DNA from 2 places in the Pseudomonas sp. F2 genome. Region 1 is predicted to be linked to the other one. Evidence: predicted binding sites of a transcription regulator. Region 1 holds the regulator's gene; the other holds the start of a gene.
The links. The regulator FliA, encoded in region 1, starts transcription of late flagellar genes. The targets are predictions, from matches to a motif close to CTAAAGTTTNNNNNNNNNNNGCCGNTAA.
Positions count from the first base shown of each region.

Region 2: AC193Q_RS05490 (methyl-accepting chemotaxis protein) is a predicted target of FliA. The motif match lies at 2,234-2,261, and genes of this name have one in related genera.

Region 1 covers NZ_CM169904.1:162,426-170,106, forward strand. Annotated here, with positions in the region: gene flhA (flagellar biosynthesis protein FlhA) at 37-2,166, shown strand; gene flhF (flagellar biosynthesis GTPase FlhF) at 2,178-3,518, shown strand; gene fleN (flagellar synthesis regulator FleN) at 3,632-4,462, shown strand; gene fliA (RNA polymerase sigma factor FliA) at 4,459-5,199, shown strand; gene AC193Q_RS00730 (chemotaxis response regulator CheY) at 5,367-5,738, shown strand; gene AC193Q_RS00735 (protein phosphatase CheZ) at 5,757-6,545, shown strand; gene AC193Q_RS00740 (chemotaxis protein CheA) at 6,600-7,681, shown strand, end outside.
Region 2 covers NZ_CM169904.1:1,255,433-1,263,113, reverse strand. Annotated here, with positions in the region: gene AC193Q_RS05505 (phenylacetate--CoA ligase family protein) at 1-454, shown strand, start outside; gene AC193Q_RS05500 (GNAT family N-acetyltransferase) at 454-1,377, shown strand; gene AC193Q_RS05495 (hypothetical protein) at 1,421-1,948, opposite strand; gene AC193Q_RS05490 (methyl-accepting chemotaxis protein) at 2,329-4,320, shown strand; gene AC193Q_RS05485 (DUF411 domain-containing protein) at 4,485-4,931, shown strand; gene AC193Q_RS05480 (YqaA family protein) at 4,931-5,365, shown strand; gene AC193Q_RS05475 (alpha/beta fold hydrolase) at 5,451-6,500, shown strand; gene AC193Q_RS05470 (NAD(P)-dependent oxidoreductase) at 6,514-7,467, shown strand.

The DNA of each region.
Region 1 (7,681 bases):
CGTCAAAAGTTTGCTTTAAAGGAACGGGGAAAACCGGTGGATCGCTCTCAGTTATTCAACACTGCTCGCTCGAATGTTGCCGACCTCAGTCGAGGCAATCTGGGCGTGCCGTTGTTGCTGCTGGTCATGCTGGCCATGATGATGCTGCCGGTGCCGCCGTTCCTGCTGGACGTGTTCTTCACCTTCAACATCGCCTTGTCGATCGTGGTGCTGCTGGTCTGTGTGTACGCGCTGCGGCCGCTGGATTTCGCGGTGTTCCCGACGATTCTGCTGGTGGCGACGCTGTTGCGGCTGGCGTTGAACGTGGCCTCGACGCGGGTGGTGATGCTCCACGGGCAGGACGGCCACGCCGCCGCCGGTAAGGTGATCCAGGCCTTCGGTGAAGTGGTGATCGGTGGTAACTACGTGGTCGGTATCGTGGTGTTCGCGATCCTGATGATCATCAACTTCGTCGTGGTGACCAAGGGTGCCGGGCGGATTTCCGAGGTGAGCGCGCGTTTCACCCTCGATGCGATGCCCGGCAAGCAAATGGCGATCGACGCCGACCTCAACGCCGGTTTGATCGATCAGAACCAGGCCAAGGCGCGCCGTCAGGAAGTCGCGCAAGAGGCGGAGTTCTACGGTTCGATGGACGGTGCCAGCAAGTTCGTGCGGGGTGACGCCATTGCCGGCTTGCTGATCCTGTTCATCAACCTCATCGGTGGCATGGCGGTCGGTATCTTCCAGCACAACATGAACTTCGCTGACGCCGGCAAGGTGTACGCCTTGCTGACCATCGGTGACGGTTTGGTGGCGCAATTGCCATCACTGTTGTTATCGACAGCGGCAGCGATCATGGTGACCCGTGCTTCCGGTTCGGAAGACATGGGCAAGCAGATCAACCGGCAGATGTTCGCCTCGCCCAAAGCCCTGGCGGTGGCGGCAGGTCTGATGGCGGTCATGGGCCTTGTTCCGGGCATGCCGCATTTCTCGTTTCTGAGCATGGCCGCACTGGCCGCCGGTGGCGCGTACCTGTTCTGGAAAAAGCAGAACGTCGCCAAAGTGCAGGCGCTGCAGGAAGTTCAGCGTCAGCAGGAACTGCTGCCGTCGCCGGCCCGCGCCATGGAGACCAAGGAGCTGGGCTGGGATGACGTGACGCCGATCGACATGATCGGCCTGGAAGTCGGCTATCGCCTGATCCCGCTGGTGGATCGCAATCAGGGCGGGCAGTTGCTGGCGCGGATCAAGGGCGTGCGCAAGAAGCTCTCGCAGGACCTGGGCTTCCTGATGCCGACCGTGCACATCCGTGACAACCTCGATCTGGCGCCGAGTGCCTATCGCCTGACCCTGATGGGCGTGATCCTGGCCGAAGCCGAGATCTACCCGGATCGAGAACTGGCGATCAACCCGGGGCAGGTCTACGGCACGCTCAACGGCATTACCGCCAAAGATCCGGCTTTCGGCCTGGAGGCGGTGTGGATCGAAGTCAGCCAGCGCGCGCAGGCGCAATCGCTCGGTTACACCGTGGTCGACGCCAGTACCGTGGTCGCGACGCACTTGAACCAGATTCTGTACAAACATTCCAGTGAGCTGATCGGCCACGAAGAAGTGCAGCAACTCATGCAATTGCTGGCCAAAAGCTCGCCGAAACTGGCTGAAGAGCTGGTGCCGGGTGTGGTGTCGCTGTCGCAATTGCTCAAAGTGCTGCAGGCATTGCTGGCCGAACACGTGCCGGTACGCGACATCCGCAGCATTGCCGAAGCCATCGCCAACAACGCCGCCAAGAGTCAAGATACCGCCGCTTTGGTGGCCGCCGTACGCGTCGGCGTATCCCGCGCCATCGTCCAAAGCATTGTAGGCACTGACTCCGAGCTGCCTGTGATCACCTTGGAACCAAGGTTGGAACAAATATTGCTCAATAGTCTGCAGAAGGCAGGACAAGGCTCGGAAGAGGGCGTTCTGCTGGAGCCAAGCATGGCCGAGAAGCTGCAGCGTTCGCTCATCGAAGCGGCGCAGCGCCAGGAAATGCAAGGTCAACCGGTGATCCTGTTGGTAGCAGGCCCGATCCGCGCGATGCTCTCGCGTTTCGGTCGCCTCGCCGTCCCGGGGCTGCACGTGCTGGCCTACCAGGAAATTCCGGACAACAAGCAAGTGACCATCGTTGCGACAGTAGGGCCCAACGGCTGAGGTAGTGGTTTATGCAAGTTAAGCGTTTTTTCGCCGCCGATATGCGTCAGGCCATGAAGCTGGTTCGTGATGAGCTGGGCGCTGATGCCGCCATCATTGGCAACCGCCGCATTGCCGGCGGTGTCGAGCTGACGGCGGCGCTGGATTACAAGTTGTCGGCGCTGGCGCCGCGGGTTCCGAACATGGAACTCGAGGACGAACTGCGCAAGACCCAGTCGCGCATCGTCACCGCTCAGGCCGAACTGAGCCTGCGTGGCGAAGCCGATGGCAATAGCAATCGCCAGATCTTTGCCGGGCTGCCGTTGACGGCCGGCCTGCCACTGACCGCTGCCGAGCCGTTGAGCGAACCGACCTACGCCGCCCCGGCGCGTCCGGCGCCGGCACCTGCACCGGCATCGGCGGGTGTCGATCCGCGTGCGCTGGATTCGATGCGTTTCGAATTGAACAGTCTGCGTGAGCTGATGGAAGTACAGCTCGGCACCCTGGCCTGGAACCAGCTGCAAGGCAGCCGTCCGGCACAGGCCAATCTGTATCGCCGCCTGCAGCGCATCGGTCTGTCCGGGCCGTTGTCGCGCGACCTGCTGGCGATGATCACTGACATCGAAGAGCCGCGTCAGGCCTGGCGCATGTTGCTCGCGCACCTGGCGCGGATGATTGCCGTACCGGAAGTCGAGCCGCTGGAAGAGGGCGGGGTGATTGCCATGGTCGGCCCGGCCGGCATGGGCAAGACCACCACCCTGGCCAAACTGGCTGCGCGCTACGTGCTCAAGTACGGCGCGCAGAATGTCGCGCTGGTCAGCATGGACAGCTTCCGCATCGGTGCGCAGGAACAACTCAAGACCCTGGGGCGGATTCTCAACGTGCCGGTGACCCACGTCGACCCGGGCCAGTCGCTGGTGCAGGCGCTGGATCCATTGCTGCGCAAGCGCGTGGTGCTGATCGATACCGCCGGCCTGCAGGCCAGCGATCCGGCGCTGCGCATGCAGCTGGAAAGTCTGGCCGGGCGTGGCATCCGTTCAAAAAATTACCTGGTGCTGGCAACCACCAGCCAGAAACAGGTTCTAACCGCCGCTTATCACAGTTACAAGCGTTGCGGGCTTGCCGGCTGCATCCTGACTAAACTGGATGAGACGGCCAGCCTTGGCGAAGTGTTGAGCCTGGCGATCAGTCATGAACTGCCGGTCGCGTACCTGACCGATGGCCCACGGATTCCGGATGATCTGCATCTGCCGCGCCGTCATCAGCTGGTCAGCCGCGCCGTCAGCGTGCAAATGCAGGAAGAACCCAGCGAAGAAGCCATGGCTGACATGTTCGCTGATATCTACCACAGCCCGACCAAGCAGGTTGGCTGAGGTAATGAACAGTTTTTGTACCTACATCGATGGTCTGCCATGCATTGTTCCGGTTGTGAACGCGCAGCCAGTAATGTGGCCTCCGTCTATGCAAGACAAGGTAAAGAAATAACATGGGCAGCATGCATCCCGTACAGGTGATCGCGGTGACCGGCGGCAAAGGTGGCGTCGGCAAGACTAACGTGTCAGTGAACTTGTCTCTGGCGCTGGCAGAGCTTGGCCGTCGGGTCATGCTGCTGGACGCCGACCTGGGGCTGGCGAACGTCGACGTTCTGCTGGGGCTGACCCCCAAACGCACGCTGGCCGATGTCATCGAAGGCCGCTGCGAACTGCGCGACGTGCTGTTGCAGGGCCCCGGCGGGATCCGCATCGTGCCGGCCGCTTCCGGCACCCAAAGCATGGTGCACCTGAGCCCGGCGCAACATGCCGGTCTGATTCAGGCGTTCAGCGACATCGGCGACAATCTCGATGTACTGGTGATCGACACCGCTGCGGGCATTGGTGACTCGGTAGTCAGTTTCGTGCGCGCGGCGCAGGAAGTGTTGCTGGTGGTCTGCGACGAGCCGACCTCGATCACCGACGCCTACGCGCTGATCAAACTGCTCAATCGCGACTACGGCATGAACCGCTTCCGCGTCCTCGCCAACATGGCGCAGAGCCCGCAGGAAGGGCGCAACCTGTTCGCCAAGTTGACCAAGGTCACGGATCGCTTTCTCGACGTCGCCTTACAATACGTCGGCGCGGTGCCGTACGACGAAAGCGTGCGCAAGGCCGTGCAGAAGCAGCGAGCAGTCTATGAAGCCTTTCCGCGTTCCAAGTGCGCGCTGGCGTTCAAGGCGATCGCGCAGAAGGTCGATACCTGGCCGCTGCCTGCCAACCCGCGTGGGCACCTTGAGTTTTTCGTCGAGCGCCTCGTGCAGCAAACGGCAGGGCCTGTGTTATGACCGCCAGCGGTATGAACTACTACAAGAAATCGGCACGTGACGCGCAGTACGAGTTGATCGAGCGTTACGCGCCACTGGTCAAGCGCATTGCCTATCACTTGCTGGCGCGCTTGCCGGCGAGTGTGCAGGTCGAAGACCTGATTCAGGCCGGGATGATCGGCCTGCTCGAAGTCTCGACCAAATATGACGCCAGCAAAGGCGCCAGTTTCGAAACGTACGCGGGCATCCGGATCCGCGGCGCGATGCTCGATGAAGTGCGCAAAGGGGATTGGGCACCGCGCTCGGTTCACCGCAATACCCGTATGGTCAGCGATGCCATTCGCTCAATTGAAGCTAAAACCGGCCGTGACGCTAAAGATCACGAGGTTGCGGCCGAACTCCAATTGAGTCTCGACGATTACTACGGGATTTTGAATGACACGCTGGGCAGCCGGCTGTTCAGTTTCGACGACCTGCTGCAGGACGGCGAACACGAAGGGCTGCACGAGGATGGCGCCAGTGCTCATCTTGAGCCGTCACGCGATCTGGAAGATGAACGCTTCCAGGCTGCGCTGGCGGACGCGATTGCCAATTTGCCGGAGCGTGAGCGACTGGTGTTGGCGCTGTACTACGACGAAGAACTGAACCTCAAGGAAATCGGTGAAGTCCTTGGCGTCAGTGAATCGCGGGTCAGCCAGTTACACAGCCAGTGCGCGGCCCGCTTGCGGGGGCGTTTGGGGGAGTGGCGAGCGCGCTGAAGGCAGTGTGGGGACACTGCGAACGAGGCTGGTGCGGTGATGAACAGCACCGGTCTTGCTCTGTTGTGCTCCAGACAGTCATCGAGTGCTTTGCCGGATTGATTGAAATGGCGCGTCCAGGTGCTGGGCGCGTTTAAGACTGCTTGGAGGTCGAATTGGACAAGAACATGAAAATCCTCATCGTTGATGACTTCTCAACGATGCGGCGGATCATCAAGAACCTGCTGCGTGATCTGGGGTTCACCAACACCGTCGAGGCCGACGATGGCACCACTGCCATTCCGGTGCTCAACAGCGGAAGCATCGACTTTCTGGTAACGGACTGGAACATGCCGGGCATGACCGGTATCGACCTGCTGCGCCACGTGCGTGCCGATGAAAAACTCAAGCACCTGCCCGTGCTGATGGTGACTGCCGAAGCCAAGCGCGAGCAGATCATCGAAGCGGCCCAGGCCGGCGTCAACGGCTACGTGGTCAAACCTTTCACGGCTCAGGCGCTGAAAGAAAAAATCGAGAAGATTTTCGAACGCATCGGCTGATGAACGCGCGGGGGAGCTATGGAGCATAACGAATCTTCACAGGGCGATTTCGAATCGACCCTGAAAAAACACGCGGTCGAACTGGTCGAGAGCCTTGAAAAAGGCAGGTTCGGCGACGCTGTGCAACTGATCCATGAGCTCAATCAGACCCGTGACCGTGGCCTGTATCAGGAAGTGGGCAAGCTCACACGCGAACTGCACAGTGCGATCGTCAACTTCCAGATCGATCCGCACATGCCGCAGGCCGAGGAAGTGTCGCAAATCACCGACGCCACCGAACGCCTGGGCTATGTGGTCAAGCTGACCGAAGCCGCGGCCAACCGCACCATGGATCTGGTGGAAAGCGCGACCCCGGTGGTCAATGGCCTGGCTGAAGAAGCCCAGGCGCTGAGCACCGATTGGGGCCGCTTCATGCGTCGTGAAGTCGGGGCTGAAGAGTTCCGCGAACTGGCGCGCCGGGTCGACGGTTTTCTGTCACGCAGCAGCACGGACAACCGTGCGGTGTCGAGCAACCTGAACGACATCCTGCTGGCTCAGGATTACCAGGACCTCACCGGTCAAGTGATCAAGCGTGTGACCCAGCTGGTCACCGAAGTCGAAAGCAATTTGCTCAAACTCGTCCTCATGGCCAGTCAGGTTGACCGCTTTGCGGGCATCGAACACGACCGTGCCGCGATGCTTGCAGAAAAAGATCCACAAAAACATCTCTCGCAGGGTGAAGGTCCGCAGATTCATGCCGATAAACGAGAAGACGTTGTGTCCGGTCAGGACGATGTGGACGATTTGTTATCCAGCCTCGGATTCTAGAGTTTTGGAATTTTAGGTTTTTTGGGTTTTTAGACCTGTAGGAGCACCCCATTAATGAGCTTCGGCGCCGATGAAGAGATCCTTCAGGATTTCCTGGTTGAGGCCGGCGAGATTCTTGAGCAACTGTCCGAGCAACTGGTCGAGCTGGAAAGCCGCCCGGATGACGCAGATCTGCTCAACGCAATTTTTCGCGGTTTCCACACTGTAAAAGGGGGCGCCGGCTTCCTTCAGCTCAACGAGCTGGTGGAGTGCTGTCACATCGCCGAAAACGTGTTCGACATCCTGCGCAAGGGTGAACGTCGCGTTGATGCAGAACTGATGGACGTGGTGCTTGAAGCACTGGACGCGGTGAACAGCATGTTCAGCGAAGTCCGTGAACGTGCACCGATCACGGCCGCCACTCCGGAACTGCTGGCCGCGCTGGCGCGTCTGGCCGAACCGCAATCGGCCGACGAAGCCCCGGCTTCGCCGGTGGCCGAGATGATCGAAGAGCTGGTCGTCGAAGGCGATTCGAACGATTCGGGCGACATCACCGATAACGAATTTGAACAGCTGCTGGATTCGCTGAACGCCGTCAAGGCCGAAGCCGAAGCCCCGGCCGCTGCTGCGCCTGCGCCGGCTGCCGATGCGGCCGCCAGCGATGAAATCACCGACGCCGAATTCGAGTCGTTGCTCGATCAACTGCACGGCAAAGGCCAGTTCGCGCCAGACGCCGTCGCACCGACTGCGGCTGCTCCAGCGGCACCGGCGGCGGGTGACAGCTCGGACATCACCGACGACGAATTTGAAGCACTGCTCGATCAGTTGCACGGCAAGGGCAACTTCGCCGTCGAAGCACTGGAATCGGCTATTGCTTCGGCACCGGCGGCGCCTGCCGCACCGGCGGCCGCCGCTGCCGGCAGCGATCTGATCAGCGATCACGAGTTCGAATCGCTGCTCGACGAATTGCACGGCAAAGGCAAGTTCACCGACGTTGGCGCCGCTGCTGCGGGCACCGCGTCGACCGTGGCTGCGCCTGCCGCCAAGGCTGCCGCTCCGGCTGCTGCGCCGAAAGCGGCGCCCAAGCCTGAACCGAAAGCCGAAACGCCGAAACCGGCTGCCGCTGCTGCGCCAGCGCCGGCCCGTGCTCCTGCTGC
Region 2 (7,681 bases), 1.1 Mb from region 1:
CCTCCGCTATCCTGTCGGCGATCTGGCGTGCTGGCGTGAACCGCCCGGCACGCCCATGCGCAAATTCGCGCTGATGGGACGCAGCATGAGCAGCCAGCGCGTGCGGGTGGGCGTTTTGAGTCTGGACATGCGTGACATTGGCGATCTGGTGCAACGCCTCGGTAACCGCGCCGACTGGCAATTGGTCATCGAGCAACAGGGAAAAAAAGACCTGCTGAGTCTCAGATGGGTACCCGACAGGCACATGACTGATATCGCCCAGACCAGCGCAAACCTGCGCAGCACATTGATCGAGCAATATCCGTGGATCGAGAAGCTACAAGGCGAGCAATTGCTCGATCTGCATGTGATCGCCTGCGCCAGCGATGAACTGACGTGTCACCCACGTTCCGGCAAGCATCAGCGGGTCGTGGACCGGCGCGACTATCAGACTCCGTGCGAGCAGCAAGCCTGATGGCCAAGACCCTCCTGCGGCGTTATCGCATCACCGACGCACCGGCAGTCAGTGGCCTGTTCGAAGCCATTTACGGCACTCGTTATCCTCAACCGCATGTGTATCTGCCGTGCATGATCAATCAGAACCACAGTGACGGGCGCTGGCACTCGCTGGTGGCGGAGGTAAACGGGCAGATTCGCGGGCATGCCACCCTGTTTCGCCGGTCAGGCAGATCCTCACTGGCAGAACTGGCACTGACGGTGGTACATCCGGATACCCGCGGGCAGAACATCGCCACACGGTTGGGCCGGCAATTGCTGATTCATGCCCAGGCCCTGGATTGCCGGGGCGTCACCATCAAGCAGGTTACGCACCATCCGTACACTCAGCGTATGGCCGCCAGTCTCGGCTTTCACAGCTGCGGTCTGTTGCCGGATTACGCCGCTTCGCCCTTCGAAGGACAGGACCGAGAGAGCATCGTTGTCGGCCACTACGACATCGAGGGTTTTCGACGCCCGCTGCCCGCGCTGGCCTGGCCAACGGATTGTGGCGAATTGATGTCGCATCTGGAGGGGGCGTTTGGTACCACCGACAAAGCGGCGCCCTGGAGCGGCCCGAAGGTCCATGTCGAACACGCCTCGGGGCGCTATGACATTGTGCTCAAGGAACTCGATGACAACCTGCTCAGGCAACTTGAGCGACTGCCGGTGCAATGGCTGGTTTCGCTCAGACTCAGGCTCGCCCAAGGATTTCCCGGCTCACTGAGCCAACTTGCCGATGTGGGTTTCGCTTTCACCGGAATCGTTCCCGATGAGCGTAGCGAAGGCTGGCTTGGGCTGTTTCATCGCGGTTACCAGCCGTCAACGCTGACATTGCACTGTCCGCACATGCAACGCTTGCAGGACCAGGTCCGACAGGTCGGGCAAATGTACCGAGGCTGAAAAAAACGGCCCGCCCACAAAATGGGCGGGCCGTTTTCAAGATTCAGGCCTTGGCTTTGACGCCTTGATCCACAGGTTTCGGCGCGTTGCCTTCACCGTAGGTTTTCAGGTTCTGCAGCACGTAGATCGCCTTTTTGAATTCGGGGATCAGGTTCTTGCCGTAAGCGTTGCCATTGAGGCCATTGCTCTGGATCGCGTCGAGCTGGGTGGCGAAATATTCCAGTGCGTTGAATTTGGCATCGACGTCTTTGGTCACGCCGAACCGGTCGAACTTGTCACCGGCATTGAGCAAGGTGAACGAGGTGATCTCGGAGATCAGCCCGCGGCTGCGCAGGAAAACGCTCAGATTGCCCAGTTGTTTGACGGAAGTGTTCGACGGGTCGAAGCCCTTGATGTTCTTGCGCAGGCCCTGCTTGTCCATTTCTGCGGTGTTCAGCGCGTTCGGATCGTTGCCGACCATGGTCAGCATCTGCTGCACCTTGACGCTCTGACTCACCTGCTTTTTCGCGCCCGTATTGCGAACCAGCACCCCTGCCTTGCTTTCCCAACCACCGACAATGCCGATCGTCATGAGAAGACTCCCTGTGAAATAACCATGAAATGTCCTTGGTGACACTTTGAATGACGCGAAGTATCTACCGGCCAACTAGTGGCACCAACCCTTTTAGTGCAGTCGCTTACAATTTCTGTACATTCTCGATACAAATCACCGCAAGCTCACTATCACTGGGCTTCATGGCAGTTTGACGATGGCTGGCGATGCTTTTTCCGTACCGGTTAAACAGGCGGTCAATTCATTTGTATCAGGATCGATACGCCCCTTCTGTCAGCCCGAAACTTTCTTGCACGACAGTACCTAAAGCTTCCCCGCTCGCCGACGATACGCTGGTGTAACCCCGCCGTTTTTCCCTCGACCCCACAATAAGAATCGCAGCTCAAGGACCGGTCTCCATGCCCGCATTCCGCACCATTCAGGCTCGCTACACGTTATTTCTGGTTCTGTTCATCCTGCTGCTGTCGGTGCTGACCGTGGTCGGTATCAGCCAATTGGTCGCACCCAAGCTGCGACATACCGAAGAACAGGTGGTGCTCAATCGCATCGCCGAAGTCGCCGAGCAGATTCAGGGCGAACTCAATAAGGTTCAGTCGCAGCAACGCAGCATCACCCAGACCATTCCGCTGCTCGACAGCGCGGCCATCGACACGGTGTTGCCGGGGCTGGTGGATCAGTACGGCGAACTGAAAGTGTTTGGTGGCGGGATCTGGCCGTTGCCGGGCCAGCGCGAGGCCGGGCGTAACAAATTCAGCACGTTCTGGCACCGCGATGCCTCGGGCAAACTGGCGGTGAACACCTTCTGGAACAGCGACGCGGCGCCGAACTACTACGATCAGAGCTGGTACAAGGGTGGCATGCAGACCCCGCGCGGCCAGTGCGCCTGGGCGGCCGCCTATAAAGACGATGCGAGCGCCGAGCCGCGCACCAACTGCGCCATGGCGATCCAGAAAAATGGTGCAGCCTGGGGCGTATCGACCATCGACGTGACGCTGGGCTTCTTCAACGATCTGGTGGCGCGCAAGGAAAAAGACCTCAACGCTGAAATGCTGATCGTCGAGGCCGACGGCAAGATCATCAGCAACAGCTCGCGCATCAGCGGCCCGATCGTGCTGAAGAACATCAGCGAACTGACCGCTGGCTCGACCTTCGCCAGTCAGGTCAAAGCGGGTCTGCAAAACCGTGATCAGGCGCAACGTGTCGAGTTCGACAACAATGGCGAGGCCAGCACGTTCTTCATGCGCCCGATCGAAGGCACGCCGTGGTTCCTCGCCACCGCCCTGCCAACAAAAATGCTCACCGCGCAGCGTGACGACGTGCTCAGCAGCCTGAGCCTGCTGCAGATTCCGCTGGTGATTCTGCTGGTGCTGTTGCAGGTGTATGCGATCCGCCAACTGGTGTCGCGAATGAAAGCGCTCAAGGCCAATATCGACTCGTTGTCCAGCGGCGATGCCGATCTGACCCGGCGCATCACCATCCGCGCCGAAGATGAACTGGGCGCCATCGGCCACTCGGTCAATACCTTTATTGCCTACCTGCAGAACATGATCGGTGAAGTGACGCAGGCCACCGGCGCCATGGCCTCAAGCCTCGACGATCTGCAACGCACATCGGCCAACACCAGCCAGATTCTGCTGCGCCATGCATCGGAAACCGATCAGACCGTTACCGCCATCACCGAGATGAGCTCGACGGCTGAAAGCGTCGCGCAGAACGCCGCAGAAACCGCAGCGTTCACCCAACGCGCCAACGAAAACGCCGACCGTTCGCGGGTGGTCGTCGGTGAAGCCACCAACAGCGTGGTGGCCTTGATCGATGAAGTGGCCAGCGCCACCAAAAAAGTCGAGAACATGCAGCAGGACGCGCAGCGCATCACCGAGATTCTCGGAGTGATCGGCGCCATCGCCGGCCAGACCAACCTGCTGGCGCTCAACGCCGCCATCGAAGCCGCCCGGGCCGGTGAACAGGGTCGCGGCTTTGCCGTGGTGGCCGACGAAGTCCGCGCCCTCGCCGCCCGCACTCAGGCCAGCACCTCGGAGATCAACGAAATGCTGACTCGCCTGACCCAAGGCGTGAGCTCCTCGGTCAGCGCCATGGAAAACACCCAGGCCAGTTGCCAGTCTGCCGCCGACGCCACGGCGCGGGTCAACTCGGGCCTGGATGAAATGGCCGGCTCGGTCAGTCACATCAACAGCCTCAGCACGCAGATCGCCACCGCTGCCGAACAGCAGAGCGCAGTCACCGAAGAGATCAACCGCAGCATGGTGCAGATCCGGCACATGGTCGAAGAACTGGTGCACAGCGGCCAGGCCAGCGAACGCAACACCCACCAGCTGCTGGAAGCCAACAACCGGGTGAGCGCGATCATGGGGCGGTTCAAGGTTCGTTGAGCCTGACAGATTTGTAATCTCCCTCTCAGCAGGCTGTCAGGCTTGATCAATGATCATCCTGCCAGCCTGTCTTGTATCAACTTGAAACACTCCGTTGATGCCGGGCAGGATAATCCGGTCAAAATGCTTTCCTTTTTGATCGTCATCCGAGCCGAGAATCCATTATGCGAACCTCCCTGCGACTGGCCGCCCTCAGCGCCCTGCTCCTCTCCTCCCTGGCCCAGGCGGCCGACCTGATTCCGATCGAAGTCCATCGCGATGCCAATTGCGGCTGCTGCAAAAAATGGATCAGCCACCTCGAAGCCAACGGCTTCAAAGTCGAAGACCACGTCGAAAGCGACATGAGCAGCTTCAAGCAGCAACACGGCGTACCACCGCGCCTGGGCTCGTGCCATACCGCGCTGATCAATGGCAAGTTCGTCGAAGGCCACGTGCCGGCTGAACAAGTACTGGCCCTGAGCAAGCGTGACGATCTGTTGGGTATCGCCGCACCGGGCATGCCCATGGGGTCGCCGGGCATGGAAATGGACGGCATGAGCGATGCCTATCAAGTGATCGGCCTGAAGAAAGACGGCACGGATGTGGTGGTGGCGGACTACCCGGCGCATTGATGGCTGCCGGTTACCTCGGGCTGTTCGCGGCGGCGTTCGGCGCTGCGACGCTGCTGCCGCTGCAATCGGAAGCGTTGCTGGTCGGCCTGATCGCCAGCGACCGTTACTGGCTCTGGGGTCTGTTAGGCGTGGCGACGCTGGGCAATGTCCTCGGTTCGCTGGTCAACTGGTGGCTGGGGCGTGGCCTCGAACGGTTTCAGGATCGACGCTGGTTTCCGGTCAGCGCGAAACACATGGCCACCGCGCGCAAACATTACGAGCGGTACGGCCACTGGTCACTGCTACTCAGTTGGCTGCCGGTGATCGGTGACCCGCTGACCCTGATCGCCGGCGTCATGCGCGAGCCACTCGGGCGCTTTCTATTGATCGTCACCCTGGCCAAGGGCGCGCGCTACGCGGTGGTGGCGATGCTGACCCTGGGCTGGCTCGGTTGAACATTCTGCACGCAGCGTTGCCTGTGGTTAACGTCGCCCTAATCCGGGCGTTCCAGCATCGGCCGATTTTATGGAGTTTGTCCCTATGTCCGTCACGCTCTCCCGCTGGCTGCCCGGCCTGTTCCTCAGCGCCGCGCTGCCGCTGTTTGCCCATGCCGCCGCATCTGAAGCAGCCCCCGCCGACGGCCCGACCTATGGTCCGGAGCTGCAGGGTTTTCAGTATCCCTACACACTCAAGCACTTTGCCTTTCAGTCCCAGGGGAAATCCCTGCAGATGGGTTACATGGACGTCGCCGCCCACGGCAAGGCCAACGGCCGCACCGTGGTGCTGATGCACGGCAAGAATTTCTGCGCCGCCACCTGGGACAGCTCGATCAAGGCCTTGAGCGAAGCCGGTTACCGGGTGGTTGCGCCGGATCAGATCGGCTTCTGCACCTCGAGCAAGCCCGACCACTATCAGTACAGTTTCCAGCAACTGGCGACCAACACCCAACAACTGCTCAAGGCCCTCGGCATCCAGAAAGCCACGCTGCTCGGCCACTCCACCGGCGGCATGCTCGCCACCCGCTACGCGCTATTGTTCCCGGAACAGGTCGAACAACTGGCGCTGGTCAACCCGATCGGTCTGGAGGACTGGAAAGCCCTTGGCGTGCCTTATCGCACCGTCGATCAGTGGTACCAGCGCGAACTCAAGGTCACCGCCCAAGGCATTCGCGACTACGAACGCAACACCTATTACGACGGCCGCTGGAAACCCGAATTCGACCGCTGGGTCGACATGCTCGCCGGCCTGAGCAATGGGCCCGGCAAGACCCAGGTGGCATGGAACTCGGCGCTGATCTACGACATGATCTTCACCCAGCCGGTGTACTACGAGTTCAAGGACTTGAAAATGCCGACCCTGTTGCTGATCGGCACGTCCGACACCACGGCCATCGGCAAGGATCTCGCCTCCCCCGAGGTCAAGGCGAAAATCGGCCACTATGAGGTGCTCGGCAAGCAGGTCGCCAAGCTGATTCCGCAATCGACGCTGGTGGAGTTCCCCGGCATGGGCCACGCGCCGCAGATGGAGGAACCGGCGAAATTTCACCAGGCCTTGCTCGGCTGGCTGAACAACCCCAATCCCGTTCGTTGATGAGGTAAGGCTGATGGCGGTGCAGATTGCAGTAATCGATGACTGGCAAGACGTGGCGCGGGACGTGGTCGACTGGTCGGTGCTCGACAGCATCGGCGAAGTGACGTTTGTGCACGACTACCCGGCGGACAATGCCACCCTGGCCGAACGTCTTGGCCAGTACCAGGTGATCTGCGTAATGCGTGAGCGCACGCGTTTCGACCAGGACCTGCTGCAGCGCCTGCCCAACCTCAAGCTGCTGGTTACCGGCGGCATGCGCAACGCGGCGCTGGACATGCAGGCGGCTGCCGACCTCGGGATCAAGGTCTGCGGCACCGACAGCTACAAGCACGCGGCGCCGGAGCTGACCTGGGCGCTGATCATGGCCGCCACGCGCAATCTGTTGAACGAAGCCAATGCCCTGCGCGCCGGGGGCTGGCAGCAAGGGCTGGGCGGTGATTTGCACGGTAAGACCCTGGGCATTCTTGGTCTGGGCAGCATCGGTCAAAAGGTCGCGCAATTCGGTCAGGTGTTTGGCATGCGCGTGATTGCCTGGAGTGAGAACCTCACCGCCGAACGCGCTGAAGCCGTCGGCGTGACCCGGGTCAGCAAACAGCAACTGTTCGAGCAGGCCGATGTGCTGTCGGTGCATCTGGTATTGAGCGAGCGCAGCCGTGGGCTGGTCGACGCACAGGCGCTGGACTGGATGAAACCCGGCGCGCTGCTGGTCAACACCGCCCGCGGGCCGATCGTCGATGAAGCGGCGCTGATCAAGGCCTTGCAGAAACGCAAGATCGCTGCAGCGGCGCTGGATGTGTTCGATCAGGAACCGCTACCTGAACTGCACCCGTTTCGCACACTGGACAATGTGCTGGCCACACCGCATGTGGGGTATGTCAGCCGACAGAACTATGCGCAGTTCTTTGCACAGATGATCGAGGATATTCAGGGGTGGGCAGCGGATAATCCAATCAGGATCCTCAACTGACCCCGTGTAGGAGCTGCCGAAGGCTGCGATCTTTTGATTTTGATTTACTAAAAACAAGATCAAAAGATCGCAGCCTTCGGCAGCTCCTACAGGTGCATCCGTGTTCAGCAGATCAACAAACTGACCGCACCACAACAGTGCACCTTGCCTTTCCGCTAGCACAAAATCGTGACCGGCCAGTCACCGTTTTAGCCCTCCCCAGCAAAAAAACCTG